4 regions of the Cupriavidus sp. SK-4 genome follow, and region 2 is predicted to be linked to each of the others. Evidence: predicted binding sites of a transcription regulator. Region 2 holds the regulator's gene; each other region holds the start of a gene.
The links. The regulator FNR, encoded in region 2, switches genes on or off when oxygen is low (the NO sensors DNR and NnrR bind a similar motif). The targets are predictions, from matches to a motif close to TTGATNNNNATCAA.

Region 1: a site for FNR is predicted at 1,512-1,525, ahead of hemN (oxygen-independent coproporphyrinogen III oxidase). Genes of this name have one in related genera too.
Region 3: a site for FNR is predicted at 1,317-1,330, ahead of paaA (1,2-phenylacetyl-CoA epoxidase subunit PaaA). Genes of this name have one in related genera too.
Region 4: a site for FNR is predicted at 1,300-1,313, ahead of CF68_RS36375 (DUF3149 domain-containing protein). Genes of this name have one in related genera too.

What each region holds. Positions count from the first base shown of each region.
Region 1 covers NZ_JFJW01000087.1:258-3,461, reverse strand. The annotation lists gene CF68_RS18540 (UvrD-helicase domain-containing protein) at 1-37, shown strand, start outside; partial or broken gene CF68_RS18535 (ATP-binding protein) at 89-289, shown strand; gene CF68_RS18530 (ABC transporter substrate-binding protein) at 275-1,411, opposite strand; gene hemN (oxygen-independent coproporphyrinogen III oxidase) at 1,587-3,071, shown strand; partial or broken gene CF68_RS18520 (cytochrome c5 family protein) at 3,145-3,204, opposite strand, start outside.
Region 2 covers NZ_JFJW01000020.1:68,705-71,908, reverse strand. The annotation lists gene scpB (SMC-Scp complex subunit ScpB) at 1-6, opposite strand, end outside; gene CF68_RS04745 (sulfite exporter TauE/SafE family protein) at 576-1,334, opposite strand; gene fnr (fumarate/nitrate reduction transcriptional regulator Fnr) at 1,413-2,138, shown strand; gene CF68_RS04735 (hypothetical protein) at 2,201-2,446, opposite strand; gene CF68_RS04730 (membrane protein) at 2,443-2,652, opposite strand; partial or broken gene CF68_RS38030 (4Fe-4S dicluster domain-containing protein) at 2,739-3,204, opposite strand, start outside.
Region 3 covers NZ_JFJW01000051.1:68,681-71,884, forward strand. The annotation lists gene paaB (1,2-phenylacetyl-CoA epoxidase subunit PaaB) at 1-239, opposite strand, end outside; gene paaA (1,2-phenylacetyl-CoA epoxidase subunit PaaA) at 294-1,280, opposite strand; gene paaX (phenylacetic acid degradation operon negative regulatory protein PaaX) at 1,412-2,353, shown strand; gene CF68_RS10165 (1-aminocyclopropane-1-carboxylate deaminase) at 2,384-3,204, opposite strand, start outside.
Region 4 covers NZ_JFJW01000095.1:9,388-12,591, reverse strand. The annotation lists gene CF68_RS20380 (helicase HerA-like C-terminal domain-containing protein) at 1-1,001, shown strand, start outside; gene CF68_RS36375 (DUF3149 domain-containing protein) at 1,048-1,212, opposite strand; gene upp (uracil phosphoribosyltransferase) at 1,341-1,991, opposite strand; gene CF68_RS20370 (MFS transporter) at 2,194-3,204, opposite strand, start outside.

The DNA of each region.
Region 1 (3,204 bases), on a different contig from region 2:
GCTGCTGGGAACCGGCGGCAAGACGGCCCCGGGCTGAACGGGGCGCTACAGTCCCGAAACAAAGGCCTACCAGGCTGACGGGACGCCGGGTGCGGGCATACCTAGTATGGCGGCTGTGCTGCTCGAGCCGTTCTACCGCGTAGAATCCTCGCGCAGCCGTGCCACCGGCGGGGTCGGCATGGGGTTGTCGATCGCGGCCGACATTGCCGCGCGCCATGGCGGCGAGCTGACCCTGAGCAACCGCCCCGAAGGCGGCCTGCGCGCGCGCCTGTCCTTACCGCGCGGCTGACGCCGCCAGCGTGACGTACTGCGAGCCGCGCTGCCCGTGCGTGAAGTCGAGCGCAAAGTCGCCCACGTCCACGCGCCCCTGCAGCGCCCGCCGCATCTCGGCCGCGCCGCTGCCGCGCAGGCCGGCCAGCGCGCGCGCCAGCCACGCCGCGCCGATATAGCCGGCCAGCGTGGCCGGCGACGGCGGCTCATCCAGGTATTGCTTCATGCGCGCCACGTGTTCCTTCACCACCCGCAGCGTGGCCTGTTGCGGCCCGGGCGCGATTTGGGTCAGCACCATGCCGCCGTTGTAGCCAGCGCCCAGGATCTCGCGCGCGGCGGTGGCGCTGACCGACGACAGCCCGACCAGGAAACCGTACCAGCCCTGCACCGCCAGCGCGCGGCCCAGGCCGGCGTAGGCAAGGGTATCGCCCGCCACGATCACCGCGCCCGGGCGGGTGGCGGCGATGCGCCGGGCGGCGGCATCGGGATTGGCGTCGAGCGGCACCGCGCGCGTCCCGGTCTGCGCCTCAAGCCGTGCCAGCGACGGGGCGGCGAAGTCCGGCGCCAGGGCCAGCGCGATGCTGGTCAGGCCATAGCTGCGCAGCTGGCGTACCGCCGCGTCCAGTTCGGCCTGGTAGTCGGCGCGGGTGAACCAGACGTTGTCGGCCGTCAGCCCAAGGCCCGACAGCGGCGCCACGATCTGCACGCCGCGCCGGCCCAGCTCGGCCGATGCCGCCAGCGCCGGCAACAGCCGGTCGCCCGGGCCGAACAGCAGCTCGGCGCGTTCGGTATCGGCCAGCGACACCGCCTGCGCCAGCGCGCGGCGCGGGTCGGGATCGGCGTCACGGACCACGTGCGCGATGCCCACCGGGCCGTTGCCGGCGTTGACAGCATCGAACATGACCTTGGCCCCGGCCAGGTAGTCGCGCGCAAGGTCGGCTTGCGCGCCGCCGCGGTCGAGCAGGTGGCCGACCACGACCGTGCGGCGCGCCTGCGTCTGCGACAGCGCTGGCCAGGCGGGCAGGGCCAGGGCCGCGCCGGCGGCGGCAAGCAGGCGGCGCCGGTGCCGGGCCGGTGCTGCCAGGTGGCTGCGCAGCGGTGGGTACGGCGGATGCGTTGGTGTCTGGTCGGGAGTTGGCATTGCAGGGGCAGGTGACGCGCGGGCCGGCGGTGGCGCGCAGCGTATCCGCCACACATGACACCAATGTGACGCCTGCCGCCCACAGGTCCAATGCCCGCGGTTGACGGCGGTCAACGCGCCAGCGGCGGTGCGGCCCTACGATGGGCCGTCATACACCCATACCCCCGCGCCCCCAATGATCCCGTCTGCCATGACTTCCCCTGCGCCCGACCGCCGCGCGCTGTCCGACTTCCGCGCGCTGGCCGGCCGCATCGACGGCAACGGCCCGCGCTATACCTCGTACCCGACGGCCGACCGCTTCCGCAGCGGCCCCGACCTGTCGCTGTACCACGACGCACTGGCCGCCTGCCGGTCCGACGCGCCGGCGCCGCTGTCGCTGTACCTGCATATCCCGTTCTGCGAGAACATCTGCTACTACTGCGGCTGCAACAAGATCATCACGCGCGACCACGGCCGCAGCGCCCGCTACGTCAGCTACCTGGGCCGCGAGATGGCGCTGGTGGCAGACCGGCTCGGGCCGCGCCGCCAGGTGCTGCAGTCGCACTGGGGCGGGGGCACGCCGACCTTCCTCGACCCCGACGAGATGCGCCGCGTGATGGCGCTGCTGCATGAGCATTTCGAACTGGCGGCCGAGGGCGAGCATTCGATCGAGATCGATCCGCGCCGCGTCGACCACGCCCGCATGGCGCTGCTGGCCGAGCTGGGCTTCAACCGCGTCAGCCTGGGCGTGCAGGATTTCGATCCCGAGGTCCAGCAGGCCATCCATCGCATCCAGCCCTTCGAAGAGACCCGCGCCGTGGTGGATGCCGCGCGCACGCTGGGTTTCCGCTCGGTCAGCCTGGACCTGATCTACGGCCTGCCGCACCAGACCGCGGCGCGCTTTGGCCGCACCATCGAGCAGGTGCTGGCGCTGCGTCCCGACCGGCTCTCGGTCTATAGCTACGCGCACCTGCCGCATGTGTTCAAGCCGCAACGCCGCATCGATGAAAACGCCTTGCCGCCCGCCGGCGAGAAGCTCGACATCCTGGTCTCCACCATCGAGCGGCTGACCGCCGAGGGCTACGTCTATATCGGCATGGACCATTTCGCGCTGCCCGACGACGATCTCGCCGTGGCCCAGCGCGAAGGACGGCTGCAGCGCAACTTCCAGGGCTACTCCACGCATGCCGGCTACGACCAGGTCGGGCTCGGCATTTCCGCGATCGGCGCGATCGCGGGGCGCTACGTGCAGAACGCGCGCACGCTGGACGAGTACTACGGCGCGCTCGACCACGGCCGCCTGCCGCTGGCGCGCGGCGTGGAGATGAACGCCGACGACCACCTGCGGCGCGAGATCATCGGCGACCTGATGTGCAATGGGATGCTCGATATCCCGGCGCTGGAAGCGCGCCACGGCATCTGCTTCAGCACGGCCTTTGCGCCGGAGCTGGCCGACCTCGCCGCACTCGGCGCGGACGGGCTGGTGCAATGCGCGCCGGAACGCATCACCGTGACGCCGCTGGGCCGGCTGCTGGTACGGCGTGTGGCGATGGTGTTCGACCGCTACCTGCGCGAGGATGCCGCGCGGCCAGCGGACACTGGTGCCCGGGCCGCTGCCGCCAACGATGGCGCGCAGCCGGTACGCTTCGTGCCGCGGGCGCGGTACTCGCGCGTGGTGTAGCGGCCGCGCAGGCGGTACGGACGAAAAAAAGCCCGCGCAATGTGCGCGGGCTTTTCGTTTGCAGCGGGCGGACTTACTTGGCGGCGTTGGCCATGTAGTCCGAGGCGGCGATCACGTCCGCGTCCGGGCCGGC
Region 2 (3,204 bases):
ATTCATGTTGATGGTGTGCAGCCTGTCTTTGCACCTGCTCCCGGACGAATCCGGGGCACCGGAGATTTTGGATACAGCGGTGCGAAAGCCACCGCCATCTCATTGCGCAGCTAGCCGGATACCTGCTGCATCCAAGGCCGTGCGCTTCCCTATCTTTGCATCGAGTTGCCGGGCGTTCCGGCAGGAGATCGTTCGCATGCCGTTATGGGCCGGCCAGCGAACCTCTTGCGTAGCGCATCCGCACATATCGGACGTCACTGTCAGCGAACTGAAGGCCTCGGACGCAAGAAAAACGGGTATCGGGAGCAAGGCCGGCATCGCCAACACCGCAGTGCCAGCCGGACTTTTGAACCAGATCTTTTGAACCGGATGGACTGTGGGGACGGGACGGGCATCGAAAACCTTCCGCTTCCCCTGCCCTGAACGCGCCTTCTGGTATGAAGGCCGCCTGGCGCTGCTCGCCCGCTGCTTACCGCGGCTCATATTACACCGCGCGATACCGCAATGTTGGCGATTGTATGGCATTCCCGCCCCCGCCTGCAACCATCATCCGTTGCCCGGGCGGCGCCGGCGCCTCAGAACACCAGGCAGAATCCATGCTCGGCCAGCGAATGTGGCAGCAGCACCGCTCGCGCAATGCCGAGACCGCCGAACGCCATCACCGCCAGGCCGGCCCCCAGGCGCACGCCGGGACGTCGCGACAGCGTGCGCAAGTAGCCCGACAGGCCGGAAAGCACCAGCAGGTTAGGCAGTGTGCCGAGCCCGAACACGCCCATCACGAGTGCCCCGGACGCCGCGTTGCCCGCCAGCAGCGCCAGCGTAAGCGCCCCATAGACCATGCCGCACGGCACCAGGCCCCACGCCAGGCCCACGCCATAGCGCTGCGCCAGGCCGCCGCGCGCCCGCACAAAGGCCGGCATGCTGCCTGCCAGGCCACCCAGCCGCCGCGCCACCGTGGTGCTGGCGCGCGCCGCCAGCCGCTCCAGCCAGTCGACGGTAAAAGTGTTGCCGCGCAGCAACCGCCAGCCCGACCACAGCAGCATGACGCTCCCCGCGCCAAACAGCCAGCGCTGCACCGGCAGGTAGTCCTGCTTCCACGCCGAGGCACCGACCGCGCCGAGCGCGGCGCCAAGCAGCATATAGGTCGAGATCCGGCCCACGTGCATGGTCAGCAACTCGCCCAGCCAGGCGGCGCGGTTGGGTACCAGACTGATCGTCGCCGTCGCGCCGCGGCGTTGCTCCACGGCCAGTGCCACGCCGCCGCACATGGCGGCGCAGTGGACCCCGCCAAGCAAGGCCAGCAGAAAAACGCTGATCAGCACGCCAAATGTCAATTCTTACTCCCTACCACATCACATCGCACGGTAAAATGTCCTAATCGCGCCCACGCTGCCATTTCTAGCAGGTTCCAATTGCTCACCTCCATTCCCGTTACCGAGATGTCGCCCCGCTGCTCCACCTGTGCCATGGGGCAGCTGTGCCTTCCGGTCGGCATGTCGCAGCAAGACCTCGCCAAGATGGACACGCTGGTGCAGGAACGCATCCGTGTGCACAAGGGTGAAACCCTGTATCGCATGGGCGATCCGCTCACCGCGGTCTATGCCGTGCGCTTTGGCACGCTCAAGACCCACGTCACCACCGAAGACGGCCGCTCGCAGATTACCGGCTTCCACCTGCCCGGCGAAATCGTCGGTCTCGACGGGCTGGGCGAGATGCAGCATGCCTCCGATGCCGCCGCGCTGGAAGATACCGAAGTCTGCGTGGTCCGCATGAGCGAATTGCAGTCCCTCTCGGCAGACCTGCCATCGCTGCAGCAGCAGTTCCTGCGCCTGATGGGCAAGGAAATCACGCACGACCAGCTGATGCTGGTCACGCTGGGCTCAATGCGCGCCGAGGAACGCCTCGCCGCCTTCCTGATCAACCTCTCTGAGCGCCTGTCGGCGCGCGGCTATTCGGCGTCCGAGTTCGTGATGCGCATGAGCCGCGAAGAGATCGGCAGCTACCTGGGCCTGAAGCTCGAAACCGTCAGCCGCCTGTTCTCCCGCTTTGCCGAAGCCGGCCTGATCCAGATTCGCCAGCGCCACGTCAAGCTGGTGGATATCGAAGGCATCAAGCAACTCTACAGCCGCTCCTGCTAGGCGGCCAAGGCGCTGCCAGTGCCGCATCCGGCCATGGCAGCGCAGACTTCACGCCAGTCCGCTCATTCCAGTTCGTCGGTATCGCTGAGCCGCGTCGGCATGGTGTAGAGCGTCAGTCCGCTGGACAACGCGCAGAACACCCAGGCCATCAGGAAGCCGATGGTGTAGACCGATTCGCGGGACGCTTCGATCGGCTGGCCGAAGAAGTTCAGATCACCGGGGTCCACCACCGAAAACACCGTCGCGGTCGCAAAGCCAGCCATCAGGAACGCCGGCCAGAGTACCCACATCAGCCAGCGCAACCTCATGGCTGCCTCGCTGCGGCAGCCTTGGGCGGCGTGGCATCGGCCTTCTCCACCACCAGGCCATGACGCGTTGCACCCTGTACCGGCATGTCCGGATGCGTGGACGCCAGCCAGATCGTCACGCCGCACGCCACCATCGCCACCAGCGGGCCGCTCATCAACAGCCACGGCCACGGCTCCTTCCACCACGGATTGCCTTGCTGACTCATCTTGCCCCCTTTATCTTGACGACTACGTCCGCGCCTGCCTAGTGCCCTGTTCCGCAAATACCTTGCCATGGAATAGGACACTAGCCTCACAAATCGCGCGGAACGATGAAACTGGTGGATTGCCGGATTTCGGCATGCCCCCGCTCCGTGCCTTCGCTCGTCACTGTCACGTTGATCTTGTGCGTGCCCTGCGCCGCGGCCTCGATCGGCACGCGGATCCGGATCGGCAGCAACCGGTTGGACGTCGGCGCCAGCGATTCGGCCTGCTTGTCGTATTCCACCGTCAGGTCCTTCAGCTCGTCGCTGTCGGCGCGCACGCTGATCTGCATCGGCGCTTCGGTCGTGTTGATCAGCTGCAGGCGATAGACGTTCTCGATCCAGCGGCCTTCCACTTCACGGCCCAGCGCACCACGGTCGCGGATGATGTCGACCTTCAGCGGCGTGCGCAGCGCGATCGAAGCCATGAAGCCGGCCAGCAGCACCACCCAGATCACGGAATAGATGATGATGCGCGGACGTAGCAGGCGCTTGCGCGATGCCGCCGCCGACAAG
Region 3 (3,204 bases), on a different contig from region 2:
TGGCGGTAGACCTTGCTGTTGGCCGGCTCGAACAGCGGGCCCTTGTCGCCGGGGCTGCTGGCGACGACATCACCGGCCTTCACCACCCAGACGCTGACGCCCTCGTTGCGGCGCGTATAGACGTCACGCGCGTTGTTGATCGCCATTTCGCCGTCGGGCGCGTGCAGGCTGCCCACGTGCTTGTGGGCTAGGCCGTGCTGGCTGCGGATAAAGATCTCCCAAAGCGGCCACTCTTTCATGGCAACCTCCTGTGTCATTGCGTTGGATGGATGGCGGTGCCGGGCGCCGCGGCGTCAGGCGGCGGCGCGCTGGGCCTGCTTGTCGGCGTGGGTCACCAGGGCGTCGCGGAACCACGCGCCCTCTTCCCAGGCCTTGACGCGGGTGCGCAGGCGGTCGCGGTTGCAGGGGCCGTTGCCCTGGATGACGTTGTAGAACTCGGACCAGTCGATCTCGCCGAAGTCATAGTGGCCGCGCTCCTCGTTCCACTTCAGCTCGGGATCGGGAATGGTCAAACCCAGGTACTCGGCCTGCGGCACGGTCTGGTCGACCATCTTCTGGCGCAGCTCGTCATTGGAGAACAGCTTGATGCGCCATTGCATGGATTGCGCGCTGTTGGGCGAATCGCCGTCGGACGGGCCGAACATCATCAGCGCCGGCCACCACCAGCGGTTGAGCGCGTCCTGCGCCATCTGCTTCTGCTCGGGGGTGCCGTTGCACAGTGACAGCAGGATGTCGTAGCCCTGGCGCTGGTGGAACGACTCTTCCTTGCACACGCGCACCATGGCGCGCGCATACGGGCCGAACGAACAGCGGCACAGCGGCACCTGGTTGATGATGGCCGAGCCGTCGACCAGCCAGCCGATCATGCCGATATCGGCCCAGCTCAGCGTCGGGTAGTTGAAGATGCTGGAATACTTGGCCTTGCCGGTGTGCAGGTCGCCCAGCATCTGGTCGCGCGACACGCCCAGCGTCTCGGCCGCGCTGTAGAGATACAGGCCATGGCCAGCCTCGTCCTGGATCTTGGCCAGCAAGACTGCCTTGCGCTCCAGCGTCGGCGCGCGGGTGACCCAGTTGCCTTCCGGCAGCTGGCCCACGATCTCCGAATGCGCATGCTGCGAGATCTGGCGGACCAGGGTCTTGCGATAGGCCTCGGGCATCCAGTCCTTGGCCTCGATCTTGATCCCGGCATCGACGCGCGCCTGGAACTCGCGTTCCTGCGGCTCCATTTCTTCCATGGCGCGAAGCCTCGTCGCTCCTGTCTCCACCAGCTGTGCGTACATCCTTTGCTCCGCTCTTGGTTGCTCTGAATCGGGGTCTTGACCTGCATCAACATCGTCAGTTGCAACGGATGGTAGTGATACACTTTGATTCAATCAATCTGCATTTGTGTATCACTTCAGGGAGCAGGCCGATGGCGACGCCAGGCACAGATCCGGTTTCTCCCCGCGTGGCGCGGCTGGCACGCGGGCTGAAGCTGGGCGCCAATTCCATGCTGCTGACCTTGTTCGGCGATGTGGTGGCGCCGCGGCCGCAGGCAATCTGGCTGGGCAGCCTGATCCGGCTGGCGGCGCCGTTCGGCATCAATGACCGGCTGGTGCGAACCGCCACCTTCCGCCTGACCGCCGACGACTGGCTGGCCGCGACCAGGATCGGGCGGCGCAGCTACTACGGGCTGTCAGAAGCCGGTTTGCAGCGTGTACTGCACGCCGGCAAGCGCATCTATGCGGGCGAGGCATCCGAATGGGATGGCCGCTGGACCCTGGTGATGGTGCGCGGTGACGTACGCGCCACGGTCCGGCAGAAGCTGAAGCGGGAATTGCTGTGGGAGGGCTTCGGCGCCATTGCGCCAGGGGTGATGGCCCACCCCAATGCAGACCTCGCCTCGCTGCGCGAAATCGTCCAGGCCGCACGCGCGCAGGACGATGTGGCGGTGATGGAGGCGAGCAGCCTTGAGGCGTTTTCCATCCGGCCACTGCAGGCGCTGATGCACCAGACCTTCAAGCTCGGCGACGTGGCCGCTGCCTGGCAGGCACTGCTGCGCCGCTTTACGCCGCTGGCCGAAGAGGCCGCCGGGCTTGCTCCGGCCGATGCCTTCTTCGTGCGGACGCTGCTGGTGCACGAATACCGGCGCGTGCTGCTGCGCGACCCCAACCTGCCCGAAGCGATGCTGCCGCAGGACTGGCCCGGCCGCACCGCGCGCGGCTTGTGCCACACCCTGTATGGGGCACTGCTCGACGCCAGCGAAGACTACCTGCACCGCGTGGTGGAAGCGGCGGACGGTTCGCTGCAGGATGCCAACCGGAGCCTGCGCCTGCGCTTTGGGGCCGGCGCGCAGGCGGCCGATGGCAATTAGCCGGGCATCGGGGGAATCCGGCGCACGGACTCACCCGTCCTTGAAGAGGAAGCTGTAGGCATTCAGTGCCGGTACCCCGCCCAGGTGTGCGAAGAGGACTCTCGATCCTTGCGGAAACTCGCCGCGACGGACCATGTCGATCATGCCCTGCATGGACTTGCCCTCGTAGACCGGGTCGGTCATCATGCCCTCCAGCCGAGCGCTGAGGCGGATGGCTTCCAGGGTGCCCGCCGAAGGCAGGCCGTATTCGGGGCCGCCATAGCGGGTGTCCAGCACCACGTCCGCTTCAGTGATGTCGCGGCCGAGGTCGACCAGCTCCGCGGTATGGCGTGCGATGCGCAGGATCTGCGCGCGCGTCGGTTCCGGCTTCGCCGAGGCATCAATGCCGATGACCCGGTCCGCGCGACCGTCGGCAGCGAATCCCACCACCATGCCCGCCTGGGTGCTGCCGGTGACCGAGCAGACGACGATGTAGTCGAACCTGAAGCCGAGTCCGGCTTCCTGCTCCCGCACTTCCTCCGCGAACCCTACATAACCGAGACCGCCGAGCGGATGCTCCGAGCAGCCTGCCGGAATCGGGTAGGGCTTGCCGCCCGCCTTGCGCACGCTCTCCATGGCTTCTTCCCAGCTGGGGCGAATACCGATGTCGAACCCTTCGCTGGCCAGGCGCACGTCGGCCCCCATGATGCGCGACATCTGGATGTTGCCCACGCGGTCATAGACCGCGTCGGAGTAGTTGACCCAGTTCTCCTGCACCAGCACGCACTTCAGCCCCAGGTGCGCCGCGATGGCGGCAACCTGGCGCGTGTGGTTCGACTGGATCCCGCCGATCGAGACCAGCGTATCGGCGC
Region 4 (3,204 bases), on a different contig from region 2:
CGGCCGCCTCGATCGGCGCCATCCAGCGCGGGCTGATCGCGCTGGAATCGCAGGGCGGGGACGTCTTCTTCGGCGAGCCGATGCTGAACCTGGAAGACTTCATCCAGACCGAGAAGGGCCAGGGCGTGGTCAATATCCTGGCCGCCGACAAGCTGATGAACGCGCCGCGGCTGTACGCGACCTTCCTGCTGTGGATGCTGTCCGAGCTGTTCGAGAAGCTGCCCGAGGCCGGCGACCTGGACAAGCCCAAGCTGGTTTTCTTCTTCGACGAGGCCCACCTGCTGTTCAACGATGCGCCCAAGGCGCTGCTTGACAAGATCGAGCAGGTGGTGCGGCTGGTGCGTTCCAAGGGCGTGGGCGTGTACTTCGTCACGCAGAACCCGATCGACATTCCCGACACCGTGCTGGGCCAGCTGGGCAACCGCGTGCAGCATGCGCTGCGCGCCTTTACCCCGCGCGACCAGAAGGCGGTCAAGGTGGCGGCCACCACCATGCGCGCCAACCCCAAGCTGGACCTGGAAACCGCGATCAGCGAACTGGGCGTGGGCGAGGCCCTGGTGTCGTTCCTGGACGCCAAGGGCACGCCCTGCGTGACCGAGCGCGCCTGGGTGCTGGCACCGGGCAGCCGCATCGGCCCGGCGACGGAGGAAGAGCGCAAGCAGCTGATCGCCAGCTCGCTGGTGGCGGGCACCTACGAGAAGACCGTGGACCGGGAATCCGCTTATGAAAAGCTGCGCGGCAGCGTGGCGACGGTCGGCAATGGCAACGGCAAGGGCGCTGGCGGCGTGCCGGCGGGGCAGCCAGCGGGTGAGCAGGACGGTGGCTGGCTCGGCACGGCCGGCGACATCTTCGGCACCCTGACCAAGGGCACCGGCAAGACCGGCCGCGGCGATTCGATCCTGGAGTCGATGGCCAAGTCGGCCGCGCGCACGGTGGGGTCGCAGGTGGGGCGCGAACTGATCCGTGGTGTGCTGGGCAGCTTGCTGGGCAAGAAGAAGTAAAGACCCGGACTGACGGAAAGCGGGCCGCGCGATGCGGCCCTTTCTCTTAGCGGCGCTGCGCTTGTTGCTGCGCCTTGGCCGCTGCCGCATCCTCGCGCATCTTGCGCGCGAACATCCGCGCAAAGAACCACCCCATGCCGATGATGAAGACGATCACGCCCAGGCTCATCAGGCCGGTGCTGGTACTGAACAGGATCTTGAAGGCTTCCATGCTTGGCTCCCTTTGCGTTGGCGATGGCTGCCGGCGAGGTCTCGCCGGCGCCTGCCGCCAGTGTAGGGAGCCCTGTGGCGCGGACTATTGAGGCCGGTCAAGCGCAAGCCAGCCCGCCGCCGCCCGACTCAGTTCTTGGTGCCGAACAGGCGGTCGCCCGCATCGCCCAGGCCCGGCACGATGTAGGCGTGCTCGTCGAGATGGCTGTCGAGCGAGGCCACGAACAGTTGCACGTTCGGATGCGCCTTCTGGAACACTTCCACGCCCTCGGGCGCCGCCACCAGCGCAACGAAGGTGATGGCCTCGTCCTTCACGCCGCGCCGCTTGAGCACATCCACGGCATGCGCAGCCGAATAGCCCGTGGCGACCATCGGGTCGCACAGGATGAAGCTGCGGTCCTCCACGTCGGGCAGGCGCACCAGGTATTCCACCGGGCGGTGCTGCTCGTCGCGGTACACGCCGATATGGCCGATGCGCGCCGACGGGATCAGCTCGACCAGGCCGTCGCTCATGCCCACGCCCGCGCGCAGCACCGGCACGATGGTCAGCTTCTTGCCGGCGATCACCGGCGCGTCCAGCTCCACCAGCGGCGTCTCGATGCGGCGCGTGGTCAGCGGCAGGTTGCGGGTGATCTCATAGCCCATCAGCAGCGTGATCTCGCGCAGCAGCTCGCGGAAGGTGCGCGTCGACGTTTCCTTGTCGCGCATGTGCGAGAGCTTGTGCTGGATCAGCGGGTGGTCGAGGATGAACAGGTTGGGAAAGCGCGGATCTTGTTTCATGGCTGGCGGCGAGGGCTCGGCGGGATAGGGACAAGCAGGTGAAGCGGGCGGCGAGATCGGGTCGACCAGCGCGCCGCGCCGTTGCAGCCGGATTGTAATGGAAGCGGGCCGCCCTGCCCGTGGCTTCGCTTTCGGGACCCGCCCACGCCAGCGCCGCCGGCGGGCTCCCTGAACCGCCGGGAGCGGCCGGCGGTGCCTTGCGCTAGTCGAGCGCGCGGTTCTTCGACTCGATATCCACCATGTAGATGGCGATCGCCGCCACGGCAAGAAATGACGAAAGCAGCGCCAGGGCGAGGGTGAACTGGCTGGCCATGATCGGCGCAATGATGGACGGCGCGAACAGGCCGCCAAAGCGTGCCATCGCACCGGCAGTGCCCATCCCGCTGGCCCGCAGGTCGGTCGGGTACACCTCGGGCGTGAAGGCGTAGAGGGCGCCCCAGGTACCGAGGAGCGAGAAACTCATCAGCAGGGTCGAGCCGACGATAAGCGCGGTGGACGTACCCAGGCTGTAGAGCATGCAGCCTGCCGCGCTGAGCAGCAGGAAGCCGATCAGGGTCGGCTTGCGGCCCCAGCGTTCGACGCCGTGCGCGGCCAGCGCGAACCCGGGAAGCTGCACCAGCGCGAGCACGATCAGGAAGACCTGGCCACGCATGAAGCCAAAGCCCTGGCCCGCCAGCTTGACCGGCAGATAGACGAAGACGCCGTAGTAGGCGATCGAGATAAGCGCCCAGGCGGCAAGCAGGCAGATGGTGCGGCGCCGGCATCCGCGCGCGAACAGCGCAAAGACCGACTTGCGCTCCATCGGCTGCGGCTCCAGGTTGCCGATTTCCACGGACACGCGATTGGCGGTGGCGACACGCTGCAGCACCGCGCGCGCCTCGGCCGAGCGCCCTGATTTATTCAGGTAGAGCGGAGACTCGGGAACAAAGAAACGGAAGACCACGCCGACCAGGGCGGGGATGCCCGTGACGAGGAAGATCAGCCGCCAGGCATCATTGCCTCGCGACACCGCGATCAGCGCAAGAATGGCAAGCAGGATCGTGCCGACGGCCCAGAACGACTCCAGCAGGACCAGCCAGCGACCGCGCCGGTCCGAGGGCAGGAACTCGGCCATCATGGTGTAGTCGACCGGCAGCGTGCCGCCGACCCCGATGCCGGTCAGGAAACGCAGCAACAGCAGCCACTGGAAGTCCGGTGCAAAGGCTGAAGCGAC